2 regions of the Rhodococcus sp. AC861 genome follow, and region 1 is predicted to be linked to the other one. Evidence: riboswitches for the same ligand, from Rfam matches in the RefSeq annotation. Region 1 holds a riboswitch; the other holds the start of a gene.
What was found. Region 1 has a riboswitch for S-adenosylmethionine ahead of AC0IX4_RS01635 (aminotransferase class V-fold PLP-dependent enzyme). Riboswitches for the same ligand answer to the same signal wherever they lie in the genome.

Region 2: another riboswitch for S-adenosylmethionine. It lies ahead of AC0IX4_RS15280 (amino acid ABC transporter permease); the one in region 1 lies ahead of AC0IX4_RS01635 (aminotransferase class V-fold PLP-dependent enzyme).

What each region holds. Positions count from the first base shown of each region.
Region 1 covers NZ_CEEDMW010000001.1:347,284-354,434, reverse strand. The annotation lists gene AC0IX4_RS01655 (nitrogen regulation protein NR(II)) at 162-614, shown strand; gene AC0IX4_RS01650 (crotonase/enoyl-CoA hydratase family protein) at 633-1,484, opposite strand; gene AC0IX4_RS01645 (YbaK/EbsC family protein) at 1,557-2,039, shown strand; gene AC0IX4_RS01640 (hypothetical protein) at 2,040-2,480, opposite strand; gene AC0IX4_RS01635 (aminotransferase class V-fold PLP-dependent enzyme) at 2,604-3,860, opposite strand; SAM riboswitch class IV at 3,917-4,033, opposite strand; gene AC0IX4_RS01630 (Pls/PosA family non-ribosomal peptide synthetase) at 4,188-7,151, shown strand, end outside.
Region 2 covers NZ_CEEDMW010000004.1:377,130-384,280, reverse strand. The annotation lists gene AC0IX4_RS15300 (ABC transporter substrate-binding protein) at 1-408, opposite strand, end outside; gene AC0IX4_RS15295 (GNAT family N-acetyltransferase) at 516-980, opposite strand; gene AC0IX4_RS15290 (ABC transporter substrate-binding protein) at 1,019-1,987, opposite strand; gene AC0IX4_RS15285 (amino acid ABC transporter ATP-binding protein) at 2,029-2,811, opposite strand; gene AC0IX4_RS15280 (amino acid ABC transporter permease) at 2,808-3,767, opposite strand; SAM riboswitch class I at 3,937-4,034, opposite strand; gene AC0IX4_RS15275 (diguanylate cyclase) at 4,340-5,725, shown strand; gene AC0IX4_RS15270 (SDR family oxidoreductase) at 5,799-6,878, shown strand.

The DNA of each region.
Region 1 (7,151 bases):
CACCGTTCGCGCAGGCAACCCGGACCCTGGCTGTTCTTCGGTCCGGGTTGCATGCTCCGCTGATAGCATCGCTCCCGGACGTCTCCGGCGGAGATGTGCACGAGAGACATCGACGGATACACCGACGACGCGATCGACGACGATAGGGTGCGGTACGAGCGATGAGTGACGCTGTCAGCGACCGGAGAAACTCCTCTTCGGAGGCTATCTCCACCCCTACTCAGTTCCCGTCACTGCCGGTCACCGTGGTGCTGGACCGCATTCCCGTCCCGGTGCTGGCAGTCGAGCCCGGCGGTTCCGTGGTGTTCGCCAACGAGGCCTTCGACGAGCTCATGGGCTTCGACGAGGAGAACCCACGCTCGGACGACGCACTGTCGCTCCAGGACATCTTTCCGGCCAGCGAGCCGCTCGGCGTCAACATCGCCGAGACCTTCCTGACCACCGTCGCTACCCGCGCGGATTCGCTGTGGCGGATGAGCGACTCGAAGGGCGACATCCTGCAGGTGCGCGCGAGCAAGTCGATCCTGCGTCGCGCGGAGGATTCCGTCGTGCTGGTCGTTCTCGAAGACTTCACCGACCAGCTGTGGAACGACCCGAAGAGCGCTTTCCGCTGATCGGGCCGTTCCGGGCGCTTACTTGCCCTCGAACTTCGGGGGGCGCTTCTCGAAGACGGATGTGATCGCTTCGGCCAGATCCTCGGACGGCAGGAACGCGGCGTTCCACGCTGCGACGTACCGCAGCGAATCATCTACGGCCGCAACGCGATTGTGATCCAACACCGACTTGATCCCGTGCACGACCAGGGGCGGGTTCGCGGCGATCTCGGCCGCGGTGCGACGCGCATGCTCCAGCATCGCGTCGACGTCGTCGACGACGTCGTTCACCAGGCCGATGTGCAGTGCGCGCGCCGCGTCGATGTCGCGGCCCGTCAGTGCCAGCTCCCGCAGATGACCGTCGCCGATGATGGCGGGCAGTCGCGCGAAGGACCCCATGTCGGCGACGATGGCCACTTTCACCTCGCGGACACTGAACTTCGCATCTGCACTGGCGTATCGGATGTCGGCCGCCGAGATCAGGTCGATGCCACCTCCGATGCACCACCCCTGCACGGCGGCGACGACGGGCTTGCGGCAATCGGCGACAGCGTTGATCGACGCCTGCATCCGCTTGATCATGTCGTGGAACGTGCTGCGCGGACCGGCCTGAGCCTTGTCACCCATGACGGCTCCGAAGTCGCCGGCCATGGCGGGCAGGTCGAGGCCGTAGCTGAAGTTGCGTCCCGATCCCGCGAGTACGACTGCTCGAACCTCCGGATCGGCATCGATCGCGGAAAAGATCAGCGGTAGTTCGGACCAGAAGTCGGGCCCCATCGCGTTGCCCTTGCCGGGACCGACGAGAGTCACCGTCGCGACGTGGTTCTCGGCTGACACGGTGAAGGCTTTCCACGCGTCACCGGACGGGGCTGTCGAATAGGCAGTAGTCATCCTCGAAGGATAGACAGCACACCGGACGGCCAGTACCCGGTGACGGGCCGCCGCGGCCGATATCCTTCGACCATGACCCGGATTCCTCATCCCGGCGCGGCCCACGTCGCGGACGTCCTGATATCGCGCGGTCACCACGGCGTCGTCGTGACCCGGCCGGAACCGATGCACACCGCACGTCAGGCGGCTGCGGCGAGCGGGATCGAGCTGGGTGCCGTGACCAAGTCACTGGTGATGCTTCTCGACGACGATCCGGTGCTGTTCCTGGTGTCCGGCGCCCACAACGTCGACCTCGACGCCACGGGCCGACGCGTCGACGGCATCCTCACCCGCGCACCTCGGGATGTGGCCGAGGACGCCACCGGCCAACCCGTCGGCGGTATCGCTCCGGTGGGTCACCCCACCAATCTGCCCACCTACGTCGACACCGCCCTCGCGGCGTTCCCGCAGTTGTGGGCGGCAGCGGGCCACCCGAACACGACGTTCCGTACGACGTACTCGGAATTGCTGCGCATCACCGCCGGGCTTGCCGTGGACGTCGGCCCGGACGTCTGATCAGGACGCTCGAACGCGCCGGATCGCCAGTGCAGGAACGACATCGGCGTCGATGGACCGCACGACATCGTCGGCCGACCGATCGACGATCGGCCGCAGGATCACGCCGTCCGCGACGTCGACCGCGACGATGTCCGCGATCAGACCTGCGAGCCCGGACGCGGTTCCGACGTACTGCAGCACGCCGTCGCGGGGCTTCGTCTCCGACGCGAGCACGTCTCGACGCGCCGTACGGGCGTCGGATGCGATGTGGACGTCGAGATCGACGAACACGCGCGAGTCGGGGTGGTCCGCCTTGAGGCGCGCGTACTTGTTCTGCGCCTCGGACAAGTCCGCCGCAGAGAAGCGCACGATGTCCGACTGCAGCGGCGCGATGTCGGCTCCCTGCGCGGCTACGGACGGGTCGAGAGCGACGAGGGCGTCGAGTGGAACGGTGGTCATGGGAGATCCAGTCAGTCGATGAGGAGAGCGTGTCGGGTGGTCAGCGGACCGGACACGCACTCGACGTGGCGCGGCAGTAGTCGACGTGTCGCCGATGCCACAACCCACCTCTCATCACGCTGCTCATGCTAACGACCCCGTGGTGACGCGGCGCCGCAGTGAGAGGCACGTCACAGCGACCGCCTCGACGACTCGGTCGACGTCTCCCTGCGTCGTACCCAGGCCGATGCTCGCGCGGACGGCGCCGCCGGAGACACCGAGACGATCCAGCAACGGATGCGCGCAGAACTTGCCGGCTCGCACCGCGATGCCGTGATCGTCGGCGAGCGCCGTGGCCAGAACGGATGGATCGACGCCGGCCACTGCGAAGGAGACGATGCCGACGATGTCCTCCGAGTCGGACCAGACACGCAGAACCTGCACCCCGTCCACCGCGCTCAGGCCGCGGATCAGCGCCGCGGTGCACTCGTGATCGTGGTCGGCGACGGCGTCGAAACCGATGCGCTCGATCTCGTCGCACGCTGCGGCGAGCGCTACCGCTCCCAGCAGATTCGGCGTGCCGCCCTCGTGTCGCTCCGGCGACGGGGCCCACCGGATGTCGACGCTCTCCCGAGCCGAGGCGTCGTCGATTCCGACGTGCTGCGTCGCTCCCCCACCCGCCAGGTAGGGCTCTGCTACGTCGAGCCAATCACGGCGTCCCACAAGCACTCCGGCACCGAACGGTGCATACAGCTTGTGACCGCTGAAGGCAAGGTAATCGATTCCGGTCGCGGTGAGGTCGACCGGACGGTGCGGAACCAGCTGAGCACCGTCGACGAGGATCCGTGTGCCGAACGAATGCGCGAGCGACGCCAGTTCCGCCAGCGGAAGCACTTCACCGGTCACGTTGGACGCGCCGGTGATCGCCAGCAGCGCAGCGGGTTTCGTTGCCAACTCCACTCGCAACCGGTCGAGGGTTTCGCGCACCGTGGTCGCGGACCGCACGACACGGCGATTGCGCCAGGGAAGAAGGTTCGCGTGGTGCTCGATGTCCAGCACCACCGTGTCACCGGGGACGCAGCGCGCCAACAAGTTCAGAGCGTCGGTCGTGTTGCGGGTGAACACCACGACATCGTCGTCGTCCGCTCCGCAGAACGCGTGCACGGTGTTCCGAGCGGCCTCGTACTCCGCGGTGCAGACACGCGACTTGTATCCGGCGCCTCGATGCACACTTGCGCAGTAGGGCAACACTTCTCGCACTCGATCGACGACGCTGTCCAGTGCGGGGGCGCTCGCCGCGTAATCGAAGTCCGCACAGCGGACGACACGTCCGTCGGTGCATGTGACCTCGTGCTCGCTGCCGTGGATCGACGCGATCGGGCGTTGCAGGGTGCTGGTCATGAGAAATCCCTCCGTCGAGGGATCGACGCACGGCGATAGCCGAGTAGGTGAGCGTCGATCCGCGCTTGCGGCGTTCCGTGCTCGGAACGCAGCCTGGTCGTCACCCGGAGCACCCCACCGCGGAGGAGGGTTGCCGACCAGCTAGCCGGGGCTTGATGCTGGTACTCGTGACCTGAGAGCAGAATGGCAAAGCGGAGCGCGAGTTGTCAACTCGTTCTCGTCGTGTCGGCCGTACAGCGGAGTTGTTCACCAACCCGCAAACTAGCCGTGCAATAACGTGTCGTCACGAATGTGAGAAGTGCTGTTCACCCCGAGAGGCCGCCCGACTTGTCCCTGCAGATCAGCATTCCCGAGGAGTACGTCCGCTCCCATCTGGCCGCGCCGGAGCGCACCCTCGTGGACATCCTGGAGGCCACCGCGCGTTCCTGGCCCGATGCGCCTGCACTCGACGACGGCACGACCACGGTCAGCTACGCCGAACTCATGGACAACATCGACGAGGGGGCGGGCTGGCTCGCGCGCCACGGCGTCTGCGCCGGGGACCGCGTCGGCGTGCGGATGCCGTCGGGGAGCTACTCCCTGTACGCGGCGATCCTGTCGGTGATCGCCGCCGGTGCCGCGTACGTGCCCGTGGATGTCGACGATCCGGACGAGCGCGCCGAGATGGTGTTCTCCGAGGCGGGCGTCACGGCCATCATCTCCGCCGGTGGAGTCACCAGCACCGGCGCGCCGAGTACCGGTCGCGACGTCGGTCGTCCCACTCCCGACGACGATGCGTGGGTCATCTTCACCTCGGGGTCGACGGGTAAGCCCAAGGGCGTCGCGGTGAGCAACCGCAATGCCGCTGCCTTCGTCGACGCCGAGGCACGGCTGTTCCTCCAGGATCGACCGATGGGTCCGGGTGACCGCGTCCTGGCCGGGCTCTCGGTGGCCTTCGATGCGTCGTGCGAAGAGATGTGGCTGGCGTGGCGTAGTGGCGCCTGCCTGGTGCCCGCGCCCCGCTCGCTCGTGCGCAGCGGCATGGACCTCGGCCCGTGGCTGGTCGCCCGCGACATCAGCGTCGTGTCGACGGTGCCCACGCTGGCCGCACTGTGGCCACGCGAGGCATTGGAGGACGTTCGACTGCTGATCTTCGGCGGTGAGGCCTGCCCACCCGATCTTGCTGAGCGCCTTGCTGTTCCGGGTCGTGAAGTGTGGAACACGTACGGCCCCACCGAGGCGACCGTCGTCGCGTGCGCCGCCCTGATGGACGGCGTCGGCCCGGTCCGCATCGGCCTGCCCCTCGACGGTTGGGATCTGGCGGTCATCGGTCCCGACGATCGACCCGTGCAGATCGGCGATGTCGGCGAACTCGTGATCGGAGGTGTCGGGCTCGCCCGCTACCTCGATCCGGTGAAGGATGCCGAGAAGTATGCACCCATGGAGTCCCTCGGCTGGGAACGCGCCTACCGCAGTGGCGATCTCGTGCGCCTCGAGCTGGAGGGGCTGCTGTTCCAAGGCCGTGCCGACGACCAGGTGAAGGTCGGCGGACGACGCATCGAGTTGGGTGAGGTGGACAACGCGCTGCAGTCCCTGCCCGGCGTGAGCGGCGCGGCGGCAGCGGTACGCACCACCGGATCGGGCACGCCTGTCCTGGTCGGGTACCTCGTCAGCACGGACCCCGACTTCGACACCGTCCGCGCGCGAGAGCTTCTGGCAGAGCAACTTCCGGCCGCGATGGTTCCGCGACTGGCACTGGTGGACGAGCTGCCGACGCGGACGTCCGGCAAGGTGGACCGCGCCGCGCTCCCCTGGCCGCTACCCCGACGCGGAGGTCCCGTCGAGGACTCGGCTCTCGCCGGAACGGCCGGATGGGTGGCCGAGTTGTGGAGCGACGTGCTCGGCTCCGAGATCGGGTCACTGGACGCCGACTTCTTCGCAGCAGGTGGCGGCTCGCTGTCCGCGGCTCTGCTCGTGACTCGCCTGCGCGAGCGGTTCCCCGAGATCACCGTGGCCCAACTCTACGACCACCCGCGGCTGGGTTCGCTGGTGGCGCTGCTCGACTCACTGGTTCCGCCACCCGTGACGGAGAAGCGGATCGTGACGCCGACCCCGCGGTCGGCGCAACTCGCGCAGGTACTGGCCACCCTGCCGTTGACGACGCTGACCGGGCTGCAATGGGTCACCTGGCTCGGCGTCGTGGCCAACCTTGCGTCGACTGTCTCCCCGCACGCGTGGTTGCCCACCCTGTCGTGGTGGTGGCTGGCACTCGGCTTCCTGCTGTTCGTCACCCCGGTCGGACGCATGGCTGTGTCCGTCGTCGGATCTCGCGCGCTCATGCGCGGCGTGACCGAGGGTTCGCACCCGCGCGGCGGGAGCGTCCACCTCAGGTTGTGGGCGGCCAATCGCCTCACCGACGCCAGCGGCGCATCGAACCTGTCCGGGGCACCGTGGATGGTCTACTACGCAAGGGCTCTCGGTGCGACGGTCGGGCGCGACGTCGACCTGCACACGTTGCCCCCGGTGACGGGCATGCTCACTCTCGGTGACGGGTGCGCGCTCGAACCGGAGGTCGACCTGTCGGGGTACTGGATCGACGGCGACGTCGTCCACATCGGCTCGATCGAGGTCGGAGCCGGCGCGACGGTCGGGGCGCGTTCGACACTTCTGCCCGGGGCGCGCATCGGCCGCAACGCCGAGATCACCGCCGGGTCCGCCGTCTCGGGCAAGGTCAAGGCCGGTCAGCAGTGGTCGGGATCCCCGGCCGCGAAGGTCGGCAAGGCCACCCATCCGTGGCCCGACGCGGCGCCCCCGCGCGGACGGGGATGGGTGCCCGTCTACGGATTCACCTCGCTGCTGCTGTCGGGGCTGCCCCTGGTGTCGATCGCCGCGGGTCTGCTGCTCGTCGTCGTCGGCATCTCGGACGCCGGAACGGGACTCGGGGCCGTCGGTCTCGGATTCGCGCTCGTCGCTCCGGCGGCCCTGATCTCGCTGATCGTGTTCGCGGCGATCACTCTGGCATCGGTCCGGTTGCTGTCCATCGGACTCGTACCGGGGCACCACGCGGTCCGCAGCCGGATCGGGTGGCAGGTGTGGGCGACGGAACGCCTGATGGACTCCGCTCGGACGTTCCTGTTCCCGCTGTATGCGAGCCTGCTGACACCGGGATGGCTGCGACTGCTGGGTGCCGACATCGGCAAGGACGTCGAAGCGTCGACGGTGCTGATGGTTCCCAAGTTCACCACCGTCGGAGACGGCGCCTTCCTTGCCGACGACACGATGATCGCCAGCTACGAACTCGGTGGCGGATGG
Region 2 (7,151 bases), on a different contig from region 1:
CACGGTGGTCCCCTGGTATCCGGTCAGGTAACTCCCGGCGAGTGGCGCTTTCGCCGCACCGACCGTGGTGACGATGGAGTCGAAGGTGCCCTTGACCGCGGCCGCGTCCACCGGTGTGCCGTCACTGAAGGTGGCTCCGTCCTTCAGGTGGAAGGTGAAGGACTTCGCATCCGGACTCACCTCCCACCTGTCGGCGAGCCAGGGTTCGATCTCTCCGCTGTCGGGATCCTGATCGGTCAGTGAGTCGACCACTTGGCGCACCACGTAGATGGTCTGATTCGTGCCGGCCTGGGCCGGGTCCGAGCAGGTGGGTGCGCCCGAGAGTCCGTACCGCAGTGTGCCTCCCGGCTGCGCCGGGCCGGCGTCGGCGGAGGATGTCGTCGCGTTGCCGGCGCAGCCGGCCAGCAGTGACGTTGCCGCGGCGAGTGAGCCGAGGCCGAGTAGGACGGAACGAGTGGACACGGGGGTGTCTCCGATTCTTCGACGATGGTGTGTGGTGACGGGTGCGGCGCGGGCTAGGCCGCGATAGCTTTCTCGAAGGGGTGGATTCCGACGGACTCGGACGGCAAGCCCTGGTCGTAGAGCGGCCGATAGCCGGCGGCGAGATAGAGCGCGACCGCTTCCGACTGATTCCATCCGGTGGTCAGGTAGATCCGTCGGTAGCCCCGGTCGCGTGCACTGCGTTCGAGTTCCGAGACCACCAGACGCCCGAACCCCTTACCGCGATAAGCCCTGGCAGTCCAGATACGTTTCAACTCTGCTGTTCGGCAGTCGAATCGGCGATACGCGCCGCCGGCGATCGGCACTCCGCCCAGGACGGCGACGATCAACGCACCGTGCGGAGCCGCGAATTCGTCGCCCGGGTACGACTCGAGTTCTTCACGCAGTTCGTCCGGACTACGTCCGTACCGTGACGCGTACTCGCGCGCGAGGTCGTGCAGTAGCGGCGCGGCCAGGGGATCGTCCTGCGTGATGCTCATGAACTGGATCCCGGAGTCGCCGATGCCGGCGTCGACGGTCACTGCCGCGGAAGTCCGGGCGGGTTGATCTCCGAGGTCTGCACGGCCTCGCTCTGCAGACCCCAGCGATCGAGAACCTTCTGGTAGCTGCCGTCCTCGATCGCGTGGTCGATGGCGTCGTGCACGGCCTGGATGAGCCCGTTGTCCTTCTTCGTCAGCACAGCGATCTCACCCTGCAGTGCATCACCGGCGCCGGACAGGGTGCCCACCACTTCCGTCTCCCCACCGGTCGCGGCGTGGTAGATCGCGGACGGGTTGGGGCCGAGGTAGCCGTCGATACGCCCCGAGCCCAAGGCGAGGTAGTAGTCCGATGTCTGCTGGTAGTAGGCGATCTCGGCCGGAGCGAGACCCTCCGCCACGTTCTGCGCGTTCCAGTCCACCAGGAGCTGCTCCTGGTTCGTTCCGGAACCGACACCGATCTTCTTCCCGGCGATGTCCTGCCTCTTCGACACTGTCCAGCCACTGTCCTTCTTCGCCTCGAACGCGATGTTGTCCAGACGGTAGGTCGCGAAGTCGTACTTGTCCTTCCGCTCCTCGGTCACCGTCACGTTGGAGATGAACACGTCGTTCTCGCCCGAATCGACCTTGACGAAGTTCTGCGACCAGTCGGCGACCTCGATCTGCGGTGTGAGACCGAGGATGTCGGCGATCAGATACGAGAAGTCGACCTCGGAGCCGACGGTCGTGGTGTCGTCTGTGGCGTAGAAGCGCAGCGGCGGCGCCGTGCCGCTGGCTCCGGTGACGACGAGGGTGCCGCGGTCGCGGATGGCCTGTGGAACCTCGGCCGCGATCTCGTCGACCTTCTCCGCGCGGACTCGTCCCGACTGTTCGGGAGTGAGGTCGAAAACCTGGCCTCCGGTCGTGACGACCTCGGACTCGGCGGTCGGCTCACTGCACGCCGTCGCGGTCAGGGTGACGGCGGCGAATGCAGCGGTGAGGAGGGCGACGGTTCTTCGTGGTGCGGACATGGCTGTTCCTTGTGGGTGAGAAGTGCAAGACGAGTGAGGTGTCAGAGAACGTGTGCGAGGAACGCCTTGGTGCGGTCCTGTGTGGGTGAATCGAGGAGTTCCGCGGGAGTACCCTGCTCGACGATCACGCCGCCGTCCATGAAGACCACCGTGTCGGCGATCTCCCGGGCGAATGCGACTTCGTGCGTGACGATGACGAGCGTGGCCCCGTCCCTGGCGAGATCGCGGATGACTTCGAGAACTTCACCCACCAGTTCCGGATCGAGAGCCGAGGTGGGCTCGTCGAACAGGATCACCTTCGGTCGCAGAGCCAGCGCCCGAGCGATGGCGACGCGTTGCTGTTGACCACCGGACAGGCGACGGGGGTAGTCGTGGGCCTTGGCTCCGACACCGACACGCTCGAGCAACGCGAGCGCCTCGGTCTCGACCTCTGCACGCGGGCGCTTCTGCGCCGACACCGGCGCCTCGACCACGTTCTCCAGCACGGTCAGGTGCGGGAAGAGGTTGAAGTTCTGGAAGACGAACCCGATCCTCGATCGCTGTCGAAGAATCTCCCGGCCGCTGAGTTCGTGCAGCTTGGCGCCTCTGCGGCGATATCCGACCAGGTCACCATCGACGCGAACCGTTCCTCGATCGACCTTCTCGAGGTGGTTGAGCACCCGCAGGAGTGTCGATTTCCCGGACCCGGACGGGCCGATGATCGCGGTGACCTCACCCGGACGAACGACGAGGTCCACGCCGTCGAGAACCTTCAGCGCACCGAAGGACTTGTGCACACCTCGCACCTCGACCGCATAGGTGGAGTCGTCGACGGAGTGCGTCATCGTGTTGCTCCTCTCGGGGCGAAGGTGATCTCGGAGAATCGCTTCCGTATCTGCTGCAGTGGCGTCAGCGGGACGGTGCGTACCGCACCCTTCGCGTAGTGGCGCTCCACGTAGAACTGCACGATCGACAGAATCGACGTGAGGATGATGTACCAGACTGTCGCCACCATCAGCAGCGGAACGACGCGGCCGCTGCGGCCGTAGATGACCTGCACTTGATAGAACAGCTCGGCGATCGCCATGACCGACACGATGGACGTGCCTTTGAACAGGCTGATGACTTCGTTCGCCGCATTCGGCAGGATCCCCCGCATCGCCTGCGGGAGAACGATCTTGAAGAATTCACGCCGCTTCGGGATTCCGAGCGCCGCAGCTGCTTCCAGCTGACCCTGATCGACCGAGATGATGCCGGCCCGCACGATCTCGGCGGAGTACGCCGCCTGGTGCAGCGCCAGGCCGATGATGGCCGCCGTGGAGCCACTGATCACGTTGTTGACATCGAACCGGAAGAAGCTGGGTCCGAACGGGATTCCGAGCGACAGCGTCTGGTAGAGGTACGCGATGTTGAACCAGAACAACAGCTGCACGATGAGCGGGATGGATCGGAACGCCCAGATGTAGAACCAGGCGATCACCTGCAGCACCGGGTTGGCCGACAACCGAGCTACTGCGAGTGCGATACCGATGGCGAACCCGATCAGCGTTCCCCAGAACGTCAATTGGATGGTCAGCCAGAGTGCCGACATGACCGATGCGGCCGTGAAGTACTGAGCGAAGGTCCCCCAGTCCCATCCGGCGTTCGTGGCCAGTCCGTGCCCGAACTGCGCCACCACCACCAGCGTGGCGACGGCGATGATCCACCGCCAGGGATGCCAGGTCCGTGCGACGACGAGGTCCTCGTCACGGACGTCGTCCACCGCGGCGGCCGCGGAGGGGCGAGCGTCGAGTTGCGTCACCGGACGAACCGGAGAAAAGGGTCAGGGGTCGAGACAGCAGGGCACATCGGGGGGCCTTTCGAGGCGGGAAGTCGGGGTCGCGAGTCAGGAGCAGCGCGTACAGACGCAGGTGCTCACTCGGCACAGGTCGACGTGCAGGCGTCGCCGCGGATCGTGGTTCATCGGTGCTCCTCCATCGGTCCTGGCGGTAGCACCCACACCCTCGACAGGAGAGGGGGGTTGCTGCGACGTCGACGAGCCAGGTCTCTCGGTCGCTCCTGATGGTGAGCAGAAATCTAGACCCGGAACATCGAGACGTCAAATCGCGCAACAGATTTCGCCTCGATCTAATGAGATCACGGTGATTCTGACTCGTGACAATGCGGTCGCCGTCCTGCTCCGACGACGAGACCGGTGCCGGGTGCAGCGCCTGTTCGCGCTCGAACGCCCCGGTCAGGCCCGTGAATCGGTACCCTCATCGGAACAGTTGGACTTCCCGCCGGTGGGTCAGGAACCGAGGTACTCGTGTGAGACGACACAGCGATGCCGGTCGTCGCAGTCGGTTCACGTCAGCGTCTCGACACCTGCCCGCCGTGTCGACCTCGCGACGATTCCAGGATCGTCGATCACTGGCGATGGCCACCACCGTGACCATGTCCGCATTCCTACTCGCAGCCGGATGGGGCATTCCCGGCTTGTTCCACCCCGGTCTCGTTCCCGTGGTGGCCACGGCGCTCGCCATCGTTCTTGCCGTCGTCGTGGTCGGCATCGTGGTCCGGACCGGACGATTGACCGAACGCCAATTCGTGGTCACGGGCGCGATGGCGGTGGTCGGCACCGCGGCGGCTGCGGTCGGTATCGCGGACCCGGCCGACACGTTGACAGTCAGTGCGCTGTTGACGATCGTGCCGGTGTTGGCGGCCTCGGCATCCCCGCCGAGGACGGCCACCGCGTTCGCCACCCTCGCGGCCGGCCTGGGGACCGCCCTGTGTGTGGACTCCGCGTCCAGCCGGGGAGCGGACGCCGTCGCCGCCGGCGCGTCGCTCACCATCGTCGTCGTGCCGGTTCTGCTGGTCTGGAGCCTGCGCATGTCGATGGCGGACGTGAGCCGCCGGTACGACCTGCTGGCGCGAACGGACGTCCTGACGGGGCTACTCAACAGGCGAGGTGTTCTGCCGCTCCTCGACGGGATGCTCCGCACGGCGGTAGGCCTGGACGCGACGATCACCGCCTCGGTCATCGACATCGACAACTTCAAAGCCGTGAACGACACGCACGGACACACGTACGGCGACCGGACCCTGGAGTCGGTCGCCCGAACGATCGTGTCCGCGGTGCCTCGCGGCGCCATCGTCGCGCGACTCGGCGGAGAAGAATTCCTCGTCGTCGCCCACCACGCTCCCGGAGCCGACGTCGCACTGTCGGTACTGCGGTCCGTCCGCGCCGAATGCGCGGTCACGGTCAGCATCGGAACATCGCGAGCACACCCGTCGACCCTCGACCGGACCGACAACGTCATCGACGTCGACGCTGCGCTCGATGCGATGATCGCCCGCGCCGACGAGGCGATGTACGCCGCGAAACAAGGCGGACGCGATCGCATCGCCATCGGTCACGACACCGTGTTCCATCGGCGGACACACTCGGACACCCTCGACGCATCGGCCGCCGTCGCCGCCACCCTGGTCGAACTACACAGCCGTCGGGCACGGTCCGGCAGACCGGCCGAGGCTCTGGCAGCGCTCTCCGAGCGGCTCGACGAGGTCATCGCCGCCGCGTCCTCCAACGACGCGGTGCGGTACGTGACCGCACTGTCCACGGTCGCGTCGCTGGACCAGTGCACAGGAATAGTGATGGAGCAGCTCGGTGTGGACCGTGACGACGCGGTACGGGTACTCGTACAGCGCTCGCGTGCCGACGGAGTATCGCTCGCACGGCTATGCGACACCGTGATGTCCTCCTCGCTCACGCCCTCCTGATTGCGTCTCGGCGCCCACGGGTAGCCGGACGGCGGGATCGACACGCGATCCCCAGAGCGGAGGCACTTCGTCCATGGCTTCACCACGTCCGGGCACGGCGCTCGTCGTCGGCGCGACCGGCATATCGGGGCAGACCATCTGCCGCCAACTCGTCGAGGCCGGGTGGACCACCTACGGGCTGTCTCGCAAGACCTCGCTCCCGGTGGAGGGGGTGACACCGGTGACCGCGGACCTGATGGACATCGCTGGGCTCCGTGAGGCACTGCGAGGAACCGCTCCCGACATCGTCTTCTTCACCGCGTGGATGAAGCAGGACACCGAAGCCGAGAACATCGAGGTCAACACGGCGACCCTGCGCAATACCGTCGACGCACTGGCGGACGAGAAATCGGTACGCCACGTTGCCCTGATGACCGGACTCAAGCACTACCTGGGACCGTTCGATGCATACGGCGACGCCGTCACGGCCGAAACGCCGTTCCACGAGTCCGAGGATCGACTCGACACCCCGAACTTCTACTACGCCCAGGAGGACGAGTTGTTCGCCGGGGCGGAGCGACTCGGCTACACCTGGAGCGTGCATCGAGCGCACACGATCTTCGGCTTCGCGGTGGGCAATGCGATGAACATGGCGCTCACGTTGTCCGTGTACGCGACCATCTGCAAGGAGACCGGGGCGCCGTTCGTCTTCCCCGGCTCGCAGACCCAGTGGGACGGCCTGACAGACGTCACGGACGCCGGGTTGTTGGCCGAACAGATGATCTGGGCATCGACCGCAGAGAACGGCGCGAACGAAGCGCTCAACATTGCCAACGGCGACGTTTTCCGGTGGCGTTGGTTATGGCCGCGCATCGCGGCGCATTTCGGGGTGGAGCCGGTCGGCTTCGATTCCGAGCCGCGACCGCTCGAACCGCGGATGTCCGATGCCCCTGCCGTGTGGCGGCGTATCGCGGAGAAATACGACCTGGTCGAATCTGACGTCACTCGCTTGGCGTCCTGGTGGCACACCGATGCGGACCTCGGGCGCGACATGGAATGCCTGACCGACATGACGAAGAGTCGACAAGCCGGTTTCCTCGGCTTCCGTTCCACGACAGACAGTTTCGCGGATCAACTCGGGCGATACCGGGATGCGGGCATCATCCCTCGATAGGCACGTCGCACGACGATCCGACGGTGGGACCGTTCGGATCGTCGTGTTCCGCCACAAGCCTCCTACGAGCCGACGTTCAGAGTCTTCAGGATGTTCAGGAAATCCGTGATGGGCAACAGGTCTCCGAACGAGAAGTTGAGAAAGCTGAGGCCGTTGAGAATGCTGAACATGGAGTCTCCTGAATCGAATGGTGTGCGCGATGTCCTCGCGCTGAAGAAATAATGGTCAATCGCGACGTTCGACACTGAAGAACGGCATGGTGACAAATCACCG